Regions from separate parts of the Citrobacter sp. GW821-FHT07H02 genome, predicted to be linked through region 1. Evidence: predicted binding sites of a transcription regulator. Region 1 holds the regulator's gene; each other region holds the start of a gene.

Region 1 (5,016 bases):
TCGCGCAGGCCGTCGCGAAAGTCGTTAGCTCTTAATATCCCGTAACCGACGGCTGAGCCAGATCCCGTGGTGAGGCCGTTGACGCCAGGCGACCGACGAAATGGTGTGCATGGTGTTCAGGTGGCCCAGTATGCGCTGCAGGTGTTGTTCCAGGGTACTTAATGGCCCATGGGAGAGCGTCTCTGGCGCTTCCAGAATATTCACATCGCCAGAACTGCCCGGTCCGTCATACTCCAGACGCTGCTGGCAGCGCTGGAGCGCAATTTCGCACGATTCCAGATAGCGTTGCGCAAGGTCTGGCGTCAGCATCGTATGTTCCCGCGCCAGTGTGGTCATTGCATTGATGTGCTCGACAATAAACTGGCTGTGCGTTACCCACAGTTTCATATCTGCCAGATAGTGCGCGTTAAATCCGGGTTCCTGCATGGACTGATTCAGCGAGTTGTACAGCGTGTTGTGCGCCTGATTGACACGCATACGCTGATACGCGAGCGGCGTTGCCTGTGGATTGCTGCTGAGGATCAGGCGGATGGCTTCCTGGTCAGCTTCCAGCGCGTCGTGGGCGTTTTTGCGCAACAGACCGCTCTGCCACTGCGGCCAGAGCCAGACCGTTCCGCCAAACGCGATCAGGCAGCCAATCACCGTATCAATAAACCGCGGCACAATGTACTGCTCGCCATTTAACGTCAGCAATTGCAGGGTATACACCGCAGTGACCGTAAACCCAACCGTTGCCCAGCCGTAGTTTTTACGAATGATCAGATAACTCACCAGCGTAATGACCAGCATGCCCGCCAGCGTGAAGCCTTCAGGGATGTGGAAGTGTAGCGTCACACCCGCAATCACCAGTCCAACCAGCGTGCCCGCCGAACGGTGTAGTATGCGAACCCGCGTCGCGCCGTAGCCGTTTTGCGTTACAAACAGCACCGTCATCAGGATCCAGTACGGTTTCGGCAGATGTAACGCGCTGCCCATCAGGCTGGCGATACTCAGCATTACGCTGATGCGCCCGGCATTTCGCAAAGCGGGCGATTTGAAGGACAGATAGTTTTTTAGGGCCGGGATCAGCGGGAGTCGGCGTTGTTTATCCGCCATCAGGTCGCGGGCATAGAGTGGGCGTTGGGTCCGCAATACACGGGCAATGCGGCTAAAGTGCCAGTAACAGAACTGACCCACCGGGTTATCGGGATGCTGGTTGGCGATTTTCTCCAGCGCGCCAATCTGCTTTTCCATGCTAAAGCGAGTCGGCAGGCGGTGATACAGAATGTCATCCGCCAGGATGCGCAAGCGCGCAGCGACCGTTTGCGCGTTCCAGCGAATCACCTGCTCCGCATGGCTGCGTTCGACCAGCTTTTGCACCTCTTCTGGCTGATGCAGACTGACGGAGATATGTTCCTGTAAGTCCAGCGCTTCCTGGAAGGCCCGCAGCAGGCGTTTATATTCATTATTGTGATGTGCCGACAGCATGTGCATTTGCTGGTAACACTGGGTGATGAGATCCACCGCCTTCTGTTGGCGTACCAACAAGGGCGGCAGCGCTTTTTCAGGATCGGCATGCTGGGTGAGCAGACTGTATTTGGCTTCGCAGTAGTCGGCCAGCTCGCGGTACAACAAACTGAGTGACTCGCGTAGCGGTTGTTCACGCCAGAGCCAGAACCAAAACCAGTTAAAAAGCCCGTACCACAGGGTGCCCAGGGCATAGATCAGCAACGGCTCCCAGACGGGCATGTTACCGGCCAGGCTTAGCGTGAAAATAGCGGCGATAAGCGAGGCAGGCAGGAGTCGGGCATGCAAGGCGCTGAGTTCCGCCGTCACGCCAAGAATCAGCGTTAAACCCGTCAGAATCAGCGGTAGCGGTATTGCTTGCGCGAGCAGTAGCTGCATGGCCAGGCTGCATCCGGCAAACAGCGATGCGCCAATGACTAAGCGTTTGAAAAAGCGTTTGTGGGGAGTATCAAGCCCGGCAATGTTGCAGCAGGCGGGAACGAGAGAAAAGAGCAATCCCAGATGCAACTGGCCAATGATAAGGCCGATCGCCACAGGCAAACACAGCACCAGCGTTTGCCGCAGTGCGTAGTTGATTTCAGGGTGATAAATCAGTCTTCGCCACATCGGTGCCAACAAAAATGGCGCATTACAGGGTAATACGCCATTTCGACGGGGTTAACGAGTGCCGTAGACGACGATGGTCTTACCGTGCGCGGAGATCAGGTTCTGATCTTCCAGCATTTTCAGAATACGACCAACGGTTTCGCGAGAACAGCCAACGATCTGACCGATCTCCTGACGGGTGATTTTGATTTGCATGCCGTCCGGGTGAGTCATCGCATCGGGTTGCTTCGCCAGGTTCAGCAGAGTCTGAGCGATACGACCAGTTACGTCGAGGAAGGCAAGGTTGCCGACTTTTTCGGACGTAACTTGCAGGCGACGAGCCATCTGGGAAGACAGGCGCATCAGAATATCCGGGTTCACCTGGATCAGTTGGCGAAATTTTTTGTAGGAGATTTCAGCGACTTCACAGGCCGTTTTTGCACGTACCCATGCACTGCGTTCCTGGCCTTCTTCAAACAGGCCTAATTCGCCAATGAAATCGCCCTGATTCAGATAAGAAAGGATCATCTCTTTCCCTTCTTCGTCTTTAATCAGCACTGCCACTGAGCCTTTAACGATGTAGTACAACGTTTCTGCTTTTTCACCCTGGTGAATCAGCGTGCTCTTCGACGGGTACTTATGAATGTGGCAATGAGACAAGAACCATTCGAGAGTCGGGTCTGTTTGCGGTTTGCCAAGCACCATGCGCGGTTATCCTCTGTTATAAGCTGTCTCCAGAGCCAGAAAACGACGCTGTCTCTGGGGTTGCCAAAATATGCTTCCCGCTGCCAGGGAAGGGGGCTGCTAAAAATGTACTGCAGCCTGTAATGTGATGTCCTCTGCATACATGCAGTACGTCAATGTATTACTGTAGCATCCTGACTGTTTTAGCATAGCTTTCGCCGTGTGTCTCCTGGTGTCTCGCTTCAGCATGATGCAGGTCGCCTTCCATTGCGAGATTTGTTATGTCCGCGTAATCTGTCAGGAAAATTGAAACATTGGAGTTACGAAATATGCAAGCGCGTGTGAAATGGGTCGAAGGGCTAACCTTCCTGGGAGAGTCTGCTTCCGGCCACCAAATTTTGATGGATGGTAACTCCGGTGATAAAGCGCCGAGTCCGATGGAAATGGTGTTAATGGCCGCGGGTGGCTGCAGTGCGATTGATGTGGTGTCTATTCTGCAAAAGGGACGCCAGGATGTGACCAACTGCGAAGTGAAGCTCACTTCCGAGCGTCGTGAAGAGGCGCCGCGCCTGTTCACGCATATCAATCTGCATTTCATTGTGACTGGCAATGACCTGAAAGACGCCGCCGTTTCGCGCGCTGTTGATCTTTCTGCAGAAAAATATTGTTCTGTTGCGTTGATGCTGGAAAAAGCGGTGAATATCACGCACTCATACGAAGTGATTGCCGCGTGATCTCAGGTTGCCGGAGGGCGTGACGCTTATCCGGCAACGCTGCGCATTATTCGATTTTTTTGCCTTCCATCAGTCGCTGAACCAGCGGCAGCATAATCAACTCCATCGCCAGTCCCATTTTGCCGCCCGGCACGACTAATGTATTGATGTGGGAAATGAATGAACCCTGAAGCATCGCCAGCAACCAGGGAAAATCGATCCCTTCCAGATTACGAAAATGAATAACGACAAAGCTCTCGTCTAATGACGGGATGCCTTTTGCCGCAAAGGGATTCGAGGTGTCTACCGTGGGTACACGCTGGAAGTTAATATGCGTACGGGAGAACTGCGGGGTGATGTAGTTGATGTAATCATCCATTGAGCGAACCACCGAATCCATCACCGCCTCGCGGGAGTGTCCGCGCTCGCTGGTGTCGCGGATCAGTTTTTGTATCCACTCCAGGTTCACGATCGGTACTACGCCAACCAGTAAATCCACATGGCGCGCCACGTTATGGTGCGGCGTCACTACGCCGCCGTGCAGCCCTTCATAGAACAGGACGTCGGTCGGTTCAGGCAAGGGTTGCCACGGCGTGAAGGTTCCCGGCACCTGATTCCACGGTACTGCTTCATCGTAGGTATGCAGATATTTCCGCGACTGGCCTTTGCCCACTTGTCCGTACTCGCTGAACGTTTGTTCCAGCAGGCCAAAATCATTGGCTTCGGGGCCGAAATAACTGATATGCCGCCCGGCGTCCCGCGCTTTGCGGATCGCCATGTCCATTTCCGGGCGGGTATAGCGGTGAAAACTGTCGCCTTCCACCTCGGCGGCACGCAGATTTAACTGTGAAAAAATTTTACGGAACGCGAGGCTGGTGGTGGTGGTCCCCGCGCCGCTGGACCCTGTTACCGCAATCACTGGATGTTTGGCAGACATAACAACTCCATGAATAAACACTCGTTTTAGTATAGTCGGCCCTCAGCGGGGGATTACTCGTGCAACTGCTTTTTGGGCATAATATTGACCGTTTCGTGGAGTTCGGACCACACCAGAACGGCCTCGCCACACTGTAGCTGACGTTTGACGTCGGCGACTTTTTGCGCAAGCGAACGTTCATGTTCACCATAATCGGTGCCTTCGCGCAATACAAAGCTTTCAATCAGGTTATCCAGCGTTTCAGGGGACAACTCCTGCCAGGGGATCATCATGATTATGCTTCCAGATACGTGGTGAGCCAGTCAGGGATACGCGATTCAAGCCACATTTCAGGGCGGCGCAGCGTCCCGCCGATAAAGCCGACATGCCCGCCATGCTCGGTTAATTGATACTCTACCTGCGGCGGCAGATTCTCGGGGTTCGGGATCACATGACTGTCCATAAACGGATCGTCTTTCGCGTGAATAATCAGCGTGGGTTTGGCGATCTGATTGAGCAACGGCATGGCGCTACATTGACGATAATAGTCTATCGCATCAGCAAAACCGTGAATTTTAGCAGTAATAAGATCATCAAAATCACGGATACGCC
Region 2 (5,016 bases), on a different contig from region 1:
GAGCGTATTCAGCGCCTTCAGACGTCGGTTAGCACGCCCCCAGCGCGAGGACTCCATGTTCAGATTGCTGCGCATGCCATCCAGTGCCGCAGTACGCCGCACAAGCGCACTCCAGGCCCGGTCCACTTCCTCACTGTCACCGTGTTTAATACACAGTTGCATCAGTTGATATTGCGCGATGAGCAGGTTATCCAGTTCAAGATCAACCTCTTGCTTCACCGATCGTGGAGAGAAAATCAGATCCGCGATGATGGCGCAGACGATACCAATCACAATCTCGCTACAGCGCTCAAGGGCGAACTGCGGCGTCAATAGCGGTTCCGTTTGAATGGTGATGACGATAATAAGTGCGGTATACCCCGAAAGCCCCCATGCATAGGAGTTTTCAAGGCGCACCAGAGAAGAGATCCAGGTGCAAAATCCCGCCCAGATACAGCACACCAGAATCATCAGCAGCGGTGCGCGAATCATGGTGATGATGATCGCCAGCGCGGCGATACAGCCGATAAAGGTTCCGATGATGCGCAACATACCGCGATAGCGGATGGCGCCAGAATACGGTTCGCCTCCGGCAGCAAACGCCGGACCCGCTGCAACAAGCGCCGCAGTCAGTACCGCCCAGCGCGGCGTTTCAAGCTGAAAGTGAAAGCCAACAAACAGAGCCAGCACAATCGCGCACGCCAGCTTTATCGCAAAGCGAACGTGTTGGCTGGCGATGGTGAACATCCCCATCATGATTAACCAAACTCGCGCAGACGATGCGCTAATTTGCGAAAGAAGGAGTCCTGACTTTCATCACGATCCTGCTGACCGGTAATCACGACCGTCGCCGTTGTACCTGCTGGCCACAGATTGTTCTGCTGGTCATCAAGACGGATCCGCACCGGAACACGCTGCGCCAGTCGCACCCATTCGAGGTTGGAATCAATCGTCGCCATGCCCTTCGCATCGCGGGTACTGCTGGCATTCGTGACCCCCGCCGCCACACTGTCCACACTTCCTTTTAATACCCGATTACTGCCCAGCGGCGTAATTTCCGCACGATAGCCCGGATGAACGCCCTCCAGCTTGGTTTCCTCCATATACGCCAGGACATAAAAAGAGTTCTGTTTCACCAGAGCAACTGCCGTGGAACCACGGGTAATAAACTCACCGGTATAGACGTTCAGGTTGGTTATCCAACCGTCTGCCGGTGCGCGAATCACGGTCCGTTCGAGATCTAATTTCGCCAGGTCACGGGTAGCCTGCGCTCTCGCGAGCTGGTGTAATACGGTTTGCAGAACGTTGTTGGCCTGATCGATCTCTTCACGAGACATCGCCTGAACGCCAAGACGGTTGCGGCGACCGGCCTCCAGGCGTTTTTCCTGCGACAACACCTGGTAATACGCCACATCGGCTTCGGCCTCTTCAAGCGCCTTTATATAGCGCGGCTGATCGATGGTGAACAGCACCTGATCCTTTTTCACCAGTTGGTTATCGCGAACATTAACATGGGTGATAAGTCCTGCCACATCTGGCGCAATGGCCACCACATCCGCGCTGAAACGCGCATCGCGCGTCCACGGTGACTCGGTGTAATAAACCCAGGCACGAAAAATGGCGATAAAAGCCAGGATGACCAGTACCAGCGTAATGGCCGTACGGGAGATTTTTCTTGTTAGTGTTTTCACTTCAGCCTCAAACAAACATGCGCGATATCAGATAAAAAAGGCAGCAATAGAGCGCGGTATTAAACAGAGCCGGATGCCATACGAAATCATAGATACCTGTCGGTACCAGCACCCGGCGCACCAGCCAGAAAATCGCCAGTGATAAAAGAAGTTCGAAAAATATCGGTGGGAAGGACAGCCCAAACACCACGATAACGGGAAACAGACTCATGTTGACCTTGATTGTAGAGAGAGTGCAGGCGATAGCGTTATTAGCCAATGTCACCGCAGAGAAGGGCAAGGAAAGCCAGGCGAGAGCGACACTGCTGTTATTTGAATAATAATATATTAGCGTAACTGTTATGCTGTTATCTATAATATGTGATCTAAATCACTTTTAAGCCAGAGTGAATAATGGAACGATTAAAACGGATGTCGGTGTTTGCCAAAGTGGTCGAATTTGGCTCCTTTACCGCCGCTGCCAGACAGCTACAAATGAGCGTCTCCTCCATTAGCCAGACCGTGGCAAAACTGGAAGATGAACTGCAGGTGAAGCTGCTGAACCGCAGTACTCGCAGCATTGGCCTTACCGAAGCCGGTAAAATTTACTACCAGGGCTGCCGCCGAATGTTGCATGAAGTCCAGGATGTGCATGAGCAGCTCTATGCGTTTAACAACACCCCTATCGGTACGTTGCGTATCGGTTGTTCTTCAACCATGGCGCAAAATGTCCTTGCCGGACTGACCGCCAGGATGCTGAAAGAATACCCCGGGCTCACGGTGAACCTGGTGACAGGTATTCCAGCCCCTGACCTGATTGCCGACGGTCTGGACGTTGTGATTCGGGTCGGCGCGTTGCAGGACTCGAGCCTGTTTTCTCGCCGTCTGGGAGCCATGCCGATGGTGGTCTGCGCCGCAAAAAGCTATCTCGCACAATTTGGCGTACCGGAAAAACCCGCCGATCTCAGCAACCACTCCTGGCTGGAATACAGCGTGCGACCGGATAACGAATTTGAGCTGATCGCCCCGGAAGGGATCTCCACCCGGCTAATCCCTCAGGGAAGATTCGTGACCAACGATCCTATGACGCTCAGCCGCTGGCTGACGGTAGGTGCCGGGATCGCCTACGTCCCGCTGATGTGGGTGATCAACGAGATCAATCGGGGAGAGCTTGAGATCTTACTGCCCCGTTATCAGTCGGATCCCCGTCCGGTCTACGCGTTGTACACCGAAAAAGACAAACTGCCCTTAAAAGTGCAGGTTGTAATCAACTATCTGACGGACTACTTTGTCGACGTGGCGAAGCTGTTTCAGGGGATGTACGGCAGAGGAAAGGAAAAGTAATAAAGGCCCGATAGCGCTGCGCGTATCGGGCCTGGAGCAAGAATCAAATTCACAGACCGGGTATATCCGGCCTCTGATAATCAGGCAGTGCCACCCACCGTCAGGTTATCCACCTTCAGCGTCGGCTGACCCACGCCAACCGGCAGGCTTTGCCCTTCCTTACCGCAGACGCCAACGCCGTTATCCAGTTTCAGGTCATTGCCGACCATCGAAATTTGCTGCATGGCTTCAATACCTGAGCCAATCAGCGTGGCGCCTTTGACCGGCTTCGTCACTTTTCCGTTTTCGATCAGATAGGCTTCTGAGGTCGAGAACACAAACTTACCGGAAGTGATGTCCACCTGGCCGCCGCCAAAGTTAGGCGCGTAGATCCCGAATTCAACCGATTCGATAATTTCCTGCGGTGTGGATTTTCCTGGCAACATGTAGGTGTTGGTCATACGCGGCATTGGCAGGTGCGCATAAGACTCACGACGCCCGTTCCCTGTCGGCGCAACGCCCATCAAACGCGCATTCAGTTTATCCTGCATGTACCCTTTCAGAATGCCGTTTTCAATCAATACGTTGTACTGGCCTGGCGTCCCTTCGTCATCGATGGCGACAGATCCACGACGGTCAACCATCGTGCCGTCGTCAACCACGGTACAAAGCTCAGAAGCCACCAGTTCACCCATATGGCCGCTGAACACTGACGTGCCACGACGGTTGAAATCGCCTTCCAGTCCGTGCCCTACCGCTTCGTGCAACAACACGCCCGGCCAGCCTGCGCCCAATACCACCGGCAGCGTTCCCGCCGGCGCAGCAACCGCAGAGAGATTCACCAGCGCCATACGTACCGCTTCTTTTGCCCACGCATCCGCGCGCACTTCGCCGTCCAGCGAGCCTAAGAAAAACTCATAGCCAAAACGACCGCCGCCGCCGCTGGCACCGCGCTCGCGTTTGCCGTCCTCTTCAACCTGTACGCTGACAGACAGGCGCACCAGCGGGCGAACATCTGCCGCCAGCGTACCGTCGGTCGCAGCAACCAGAATAAGCTCATAAACGCCGGTCAGGCTGGCAGTCACTTCCTGCACTCGTTTGTCGGCTTCACGCGCCACTTTGTCCACGCGACGCAGAATGTCCAGCTTCTCTTCACGGCTCATGCTCTGCAGCGGATCAGCGGAGGTATAAAGCGCCTGATGCTCCACGGCACCCAGCGTTTTCACTTTACCGTCCCCACTGTCCCGCACAATGGTACGCGCCGCGTGAGCACTTTGTTCAAGCGCCAGCAGGCTTATCTGATCCGCGTAAGCAAATCCGGTTTTTTCACCGCTGACCGCACGTACACCGACGCCCTGATCGATGTTGTAAGAACCATCTTTAATGATGCGGTCTTCTAAAACCCAGGATTCGTGATAGCTCGACTGAAAATAGAGATCGCCGTAATCAAGACGGCGTTCGGCCAGTTGGCCCAGAATAGCGAACAGATCCTGATGTTTCAGGCCATTCGCTGCTAGCAATTGTTCACTTACCAGGTTCAGACTCATCGTTTTGCTACTCGTTAGTTACTGCGGTAGAAGTTCTATTTACTGAGATTGGGGCAATTACTCGCCCCCGTCAAATCATTGCGGGCTTTCTTTACGCGCCTGGCGCAGGACTTCGTTAATCTGCGGTTTGTCTACCGGACCCGTGATGCGGTAGCGCAGAATCGACACTTTGCTCCACAACGGCCCCAGCACTTTACTGGCGGCAAACACTGCCGCGCCGACAATCGGGTTAACCGCAAACGCAGCCGCCACGCCCACTGTCGCGGAGATCTCCGGCGCCACAACCGCTTCCAGATTGAGCTCCCGGCGCACCAGATTCACCGACCCCTTCATGGCGATATCGGCCTCCAGGCCATCCACCAGCGTGTCGTCTGTATTCAGGACGCCGTCTTTAATCCACGCCGTACTGCGAATGGAATCGAAATAAAAACCTTCGTTAAAGGTATCACTGAAATCAAAACGCAGCTTACGTAACAGGGCATCAAAACTCAGCAAAC
Region 3 (5,016 bases), on a different contig from region 1:
CAGTCAGCAGGCTGGCGAGGCGCCGTTCGATCGCCGTATCGCGGGTCGCTATCGCCCGCATATTTTTACTGCGCGTCGCCTTATCGTGTACGTCCGCCATGCTGACTCTCTTGCTGGCGCAGCGCAACGGCCTGTTTAATTTTCGGTTCCAGCAATTTGGCCACGGCGGCAAATGCGGGAACCACAACAGAGTTGCCAAACTGACGATACGCCTGGGTGTCTGACACCGGGATACGGAACTGATAACCCTGCGGCGTCTCAAAACCCATTAACCGGGCGCACTCTCTGGGCGTTAATCTGCGTGGACGATACTGTTGGTTCTGCGGATCGTCAAAATCACGCTCGCCCAGGGCCATATCCCAGCCGCGATCGATCAAGATTTCTGCGCCATCTTTGTAATAACGCGCAGACAGCGTTCTCGTCACGCTATCAGGGTTTGAGGGATAGACCATCCCGTAACCAAATCCATTTCCCCGCGCCTGGTGTTTTTTCGCATAGCGGTACAGATACTTCCACAGGACCGGCGTCAGAACGTATTTTGCTTCAACGGCGGGTTCCAGCAGTTCAGCAAGCGTGACACGACGCTGCGGATAGCGCGTCACAATATCCCGCAATGTAAAATCGGCTTTCAGGTTCAGATCTCGCCGAAACCCTACCAGGACGATACGTTCGCGATGCTGGGGCAAGAAATGCCGCCCATCGATGATCTTCGGATCATCAGGACCATTATCGGCGGCATCCGCCACGTCGTAGCCCAGTTCATCAAGCGTCTGCATAATAATACGGAACGTTTTGCCCTGATCGTGACTCTTCAGGTTCTTCACGTTCTCAAGCACGAAAATCGCGGGACGACAGGCATCAATGATCCGCACCACATCAAAGAACAGCGTGCCCTGCGTATCACAGGCAAAACCATGCGCACGGCCCATCGCATTTTTCTTTGATACCCCGGCGAGTGAAAACGGCTGACAAGGAAACCCCGCCAACAGAACATCGTGCTGCGGTATATGCTGGCGAATATGTTCGGCGGCCTGCTGGTCCGTCACGCCATCATGATGACTCAGGGTAATATCACGAATATCTTCATTGAAGTGATGCGTCTGGGGATCGCAGTAACAGTTTGCTTTATACGTTCGCACTGCGTGTTTATTCCATTCGCTGGTAAACACGCATTGCCCGCCTATCGCTTCAAATCCACGGCGTATTCCGCCTATTCCGGCGAAAAGATCGATAAAGCGAAAAGCATAATGGGGATGATGCGCCGGCGGCGTCGGTAGCAACGTTTTAAGATGGGCAAATTCGTTATCACTCAACCGATGCCATGCGGCATTCGCCACGACGCGTTTTAAAATGGCCGGGCTCCAGTGATTCTCCCCAACGCTATTAAGGTGCGCCACCAGCGTTTTCACATCGTAGATTTCCAGCAATTTATCCAGCATCGCCTGAACCGCGATGCCGGTATTGTCTGTCATCAGATCCTGAACGCCTGTAACTGAAAGATTATCCTGCATACATTTGACCGGCCAAAATTGATATTCGACAGGTTAACATAAAATGAAGGTATTTACGTTTCGGGTGTGAACGCTATCAGTCAGCGCTAAAAGACTGAATAACGGTGTGATCCAGCGATTCATACTCACCGTTCAGCTCTGCGCTCAGTTTCGCCATATACGCCACCAGGAAATCGGCGTTGTGCTTCGCCAGCGCTTTTCCTTTGGCTGTTTGCATGGTTTTCGGCAGCACCAGTAATTTGCTCTGGAAATGGTCGAGCGCAAACTGTTTATCGTTGAGGGAACGGTTCTGGGCAAAAGGATCCTCGGCATCAAACAATGCCACGCCCAGCGCCCCCGATACCGCAAATACGCGGGCCAGGCCAATGGCACCGAGGGCTTCCAACCGGTCGGCATCCTGCACGATTTTCGCCTCGAGCGTGGTTGGTACAATTTTTGCGCTAAAACTGTGGGCCTCGATCGCATGAACGACCGCGGGTATCCGTGATGGGGGGAATGACGGGAAATCATTCATTAATATACGGCTGGCCTCTTTCGCCGCTAACACGGACGAACGGTGGCGTTCAGGATGGTTTTTAGGGAGGCTGATAATGTCATGAAAGTAACATGCCGTCAGCACCACTAATCCGTCTACCGTTTCATGAGCAGACAGTTTTTGCGCTGTCGCCCAGACACGACGAAAATGAAAAATATCATGGGCAGCGTCCTGCTCCCGATGATGATCGCTAAGCCAACTCTCAAACTCTCGTTGCCACTGTTGCAGACTCATGTCGCCTCTCCTCGTGTAAAGGCTTCACGTTAGCAACTTTCTCTGCCACCTTCACGCCGAATATCACGAGGTCTTGTGTACCATGCAATTCCCCCCAGGATGACGCCCACCAGGCTCAACACAACAAATCCCAGCAAAGCTCCCAGCCACTTGCCTGCCGTTGACCCCAGATCACTCTCCATGCCAGGAACAGGCACTGACTGAAGGTTGCTCATCACCCAGATATACCGCGCCATGGCCCAGACAAAATAGCTGCAAAAAGCATAAAAAACCCACAACGCCAGTTTTCCGCCCAGACTGCGGTTTGCTTTTTCTTCCATATTGGTCAATTTATACTCCGCTTTCGTGATGTAACTAAAACGACGAAATTTACACAACTTTGTGATTATAATCACATTCAACTGTGAAGTAAGGCGCTATACGAGCTTTGGTTATTTATTTTACATATACATTGATCTCAGGCAATTTTAGTTAAGGCTTCGAAAGCCTTGTCAGTCCAGACAAGAAACAAAAAGTGTCAACAGCAGAGATTTAAATTATTAATCTCATGAATGAAATTAACAACAGCGCATCATTTTAATTTTATGCCAGAATAGCCCGTTATTATCCATTTACTATTCACTTTAGCAATACTTCATTGCCGGCATCTCTGCCGTTTTTTCCTGAACCAAATACCACAGACAAACATTATTAATACACTCAATATTATTAATTCAGATAATTTTAGTGAGACAAATCATAACCAAATGAAAGTTAAACATAATTACAGACAATAAAAACAAACTGAGCCATATTTAATTATTTATAATAAAGTCTTCAGAAACAATTTGAATTATTTTAAATAGATTTGTTACATGTTATTTTTAAAAAACAATGAACTTCATAGAATAGTATCTCAATGTACTCCCCCGGATAGAGTACATATTCATACGAATTATTATCATAAGGATATATATAATGAAAAGAAAAGTTCTGGCATTGCTTGTCCCGGCATTATTAGCGGCAGGCGCAGCAAATGCGGCTGAAGTATATAATAAAGACGGCAATAAACTCGATCTATACGGAAAGGTTGATGGTCTGCACTACTTCTCTGACGATACCGGCAGTGACGGTGACATGACTTATGTCCGTTTCGGTTTCAAAGGTGAAACGCAGATCGCAGATCAGTTCACTGGTTACGGTCAGTGGGAATATAACATTCAGGCAAATGGTACTGAAGGTGACAAAGGCGACTCCTGGACTCGTCTGGGCTTTGCGGGTTTAGGTTTTGGCCAGAATGGCACCTTTGATTATGGTCGTAATTATGGCGTAGTTTACGACGTAGAGGCATGGACTGATATGCTGCCAGAGTATGGTGGCGATACCTACACTCAGACTGATGTGTTCATGTTAGGTCGTGCTAACGGCGTTGCTACTTATCGTAATAATGGGTTCTTCGGCCAGGTAGACGGTTTGAACTTTGCATTACAGTATCAGGGTAATAATGAAGGCAGCAGTGCTGGCCAGGAAGGTTCTGGTAACAGCCAGGGCCGTAAATTAGCCAAAGAAAACGGTGATGGTTTCGGTATGTCTACCTCCTATGACTTTGACTTTGGTTTAAGTCTGGGTGCTGCATATTCTGCCTCAGACCGTACTGATGATCAGGTGACTCGTGGTTACGGGGATCGTTCTCATGCTAACAGCTATGCCGGTGGCGAAACGGCAGAAGCCTGGACCGTTGGCGCTAAATATGATGCTAATAACATTTATCTGGCAACAATGTATGCAGAAACTCGCAACATGACGTACTACGGCAGTGGTGATGGTAGTGAAGGTGGCATCGCCAATAAAACAAAGAACTTTGAAGCCGTTGCACAGTACCAGTTCGACTTTGGTCTGCGTCCTTCTCTGGCCTACCTGCAATCTAAAGGCTCAGATTTAGGTGGTTGGGATCACGATAGTAAAGGCAACCCTCGTTACACCGACAAAGATTTGGTCAAATACGTTGAAGTTGGTGCGACCTACTACTTCAACAAAAACATGTCCACCTATGTTGATTATAAAATCAACCTGTTGGATGAAGATGACGAGTTTTATGCTGACAACGGCATCGCAACAGATGACATCGTTGCTGTTGGTCTGGTTTACCAGTTCTAACTTCCCGTCTTCCCAGGCCCGCGTTGCGCGGGCTTTTTTATCCCCCCGCCTTTCACCTATCACCGTGATAAATAATCACCACCGATATCGTCCAGTGAATAAAGTCATTATCCAGACTACGCTCTGTCTTAAGCACAAACTGTTAGTTCATGTCAGCATTGATGAAAAATAACCCGCCGTAGCGGGTTGAATTAACTGTGTTTTATTAAGCGGCAATCTCTTTATGCTGACAAAGCTCAGGTAAATTAGCTCGCACTAATGCCTCTGCAAATGGCGGCGGAACAGCGTTACCACATCGCGCTACCTGCTTGTCCTTCGCGTATTTCTGACCCCGATAATCCTGATCGATGATGTACCACTCCAGGAAGCCTTGAGCGCGGTAGAGTTCATGCGGCTGCAACATGCGCATGCCAATATCTACAATGCGCTTCATAACGCTATCTACTTCCACAAATTCGAAAGCATCTTCACCACAATATTCACGAAGAAAATCACGTACTGACTCGGCGTGTGGGGAGTAGAGAAGAATTATCCCATTTAATCTTGACATTTTTCTGTGTCATTTCACCTATAATTTATGAGGTGATTATGTTTAATCAC

The links. The regulator CRP, encoded in region 1, controls carbon source genes, mostly activating them, when cyclic AMP is high. The targets are predictions, from matches to a motif close to ATGTGANNNNNNTCACAT.
Region 2: the regulator CRP is predicted to act here: its motif matches at 2,029-2,046, upstream of aaeR (HTH-type transcriptional activator AaeR).
Region 3: the regulator CRP is predicted to act here: its motif matches at 2,660-2,677, upstream of drpB (cell division protein DrpB).

What each region holds. Positions count from the first base shown of each region.
Region 1 covers NZ_JBWKPZ010000002.1:381,087-386,102, forward strand. The annotation lists gene argD (bifunctional acetylornithine/succinyldiaminopimelate transaminase) at 1-35, shown strand, start outside; gene AC07NP_RS04885 (YccS/YhfK family putative transporter) at 25-2,112, opposite strand; gene crp (cAMP-activated global transcriptional regulator CRP) at 2,164-2,796, opposite strand; gene AC07NP_RS04895 (OsmC family protein) at 3,105-3,509, shown strand; gene AC07NP_RS04900 (phosphoribulokinase) at 3,556-4,425, opposite strand; gene AC07NP_RS04905 (YheU family protein) at 4,479-4,697, opposite strand; partial or broken gene AC07NP_RS04910 (hydrolase) at 4,700-5,016, opposite strand, start outside.
Region 2 covers NZ_JBWKPZ010000025.1:34,457-39,472, forward strand. The annotation lists gene aaeB (p-hydroxybenzoic acid efflux pump subunit AaeB) at 1-732, opposite strand, end outside; gene aaeA (p-hydroxybenzoic acid efflux pump subunit AaeA) at 738-1,670, opposite strand; gene aaeX (p-hydroxybenzoic acid efflux pump operon protein AaeX) at 1,678-1,881, opposite strand; gene aaeR (HTH-type transcriptional activator AaeR) at 2,064-2,993, shown strand; gene tldD (metalloprotease TldD) at 3,074-4,519, opposite strand; gene yhdP (AsmA2 domain-containing protein YhdP) at 4,595-5,016, opposite strand, start outside.
Region 3 covers NZ_JBWKPZ010000018.1:97,760-102,775, forward strand. The annotation lists gene AC07NP_RS17140 (very short patch repair endonuclease) at 1-100, opposite strand, end outside; gene AC07NP_RS17145 (DNA cytosine methyltransferase) at 81-1,511, opposite strand; gene AC07NP_RS17150 (phosphohydrolase) at 1,588-2,280, opposite strand; gene drpB (cell division protein DrpB) at 2,310-2,600, opposite strand; gene ompC (porin OmpC) at 3,238-4,416, shown strand; partial or broken gene AC07NP_RS17165 (DNA cytosine methyltransferase) at 4,622-4,924, opposite strand.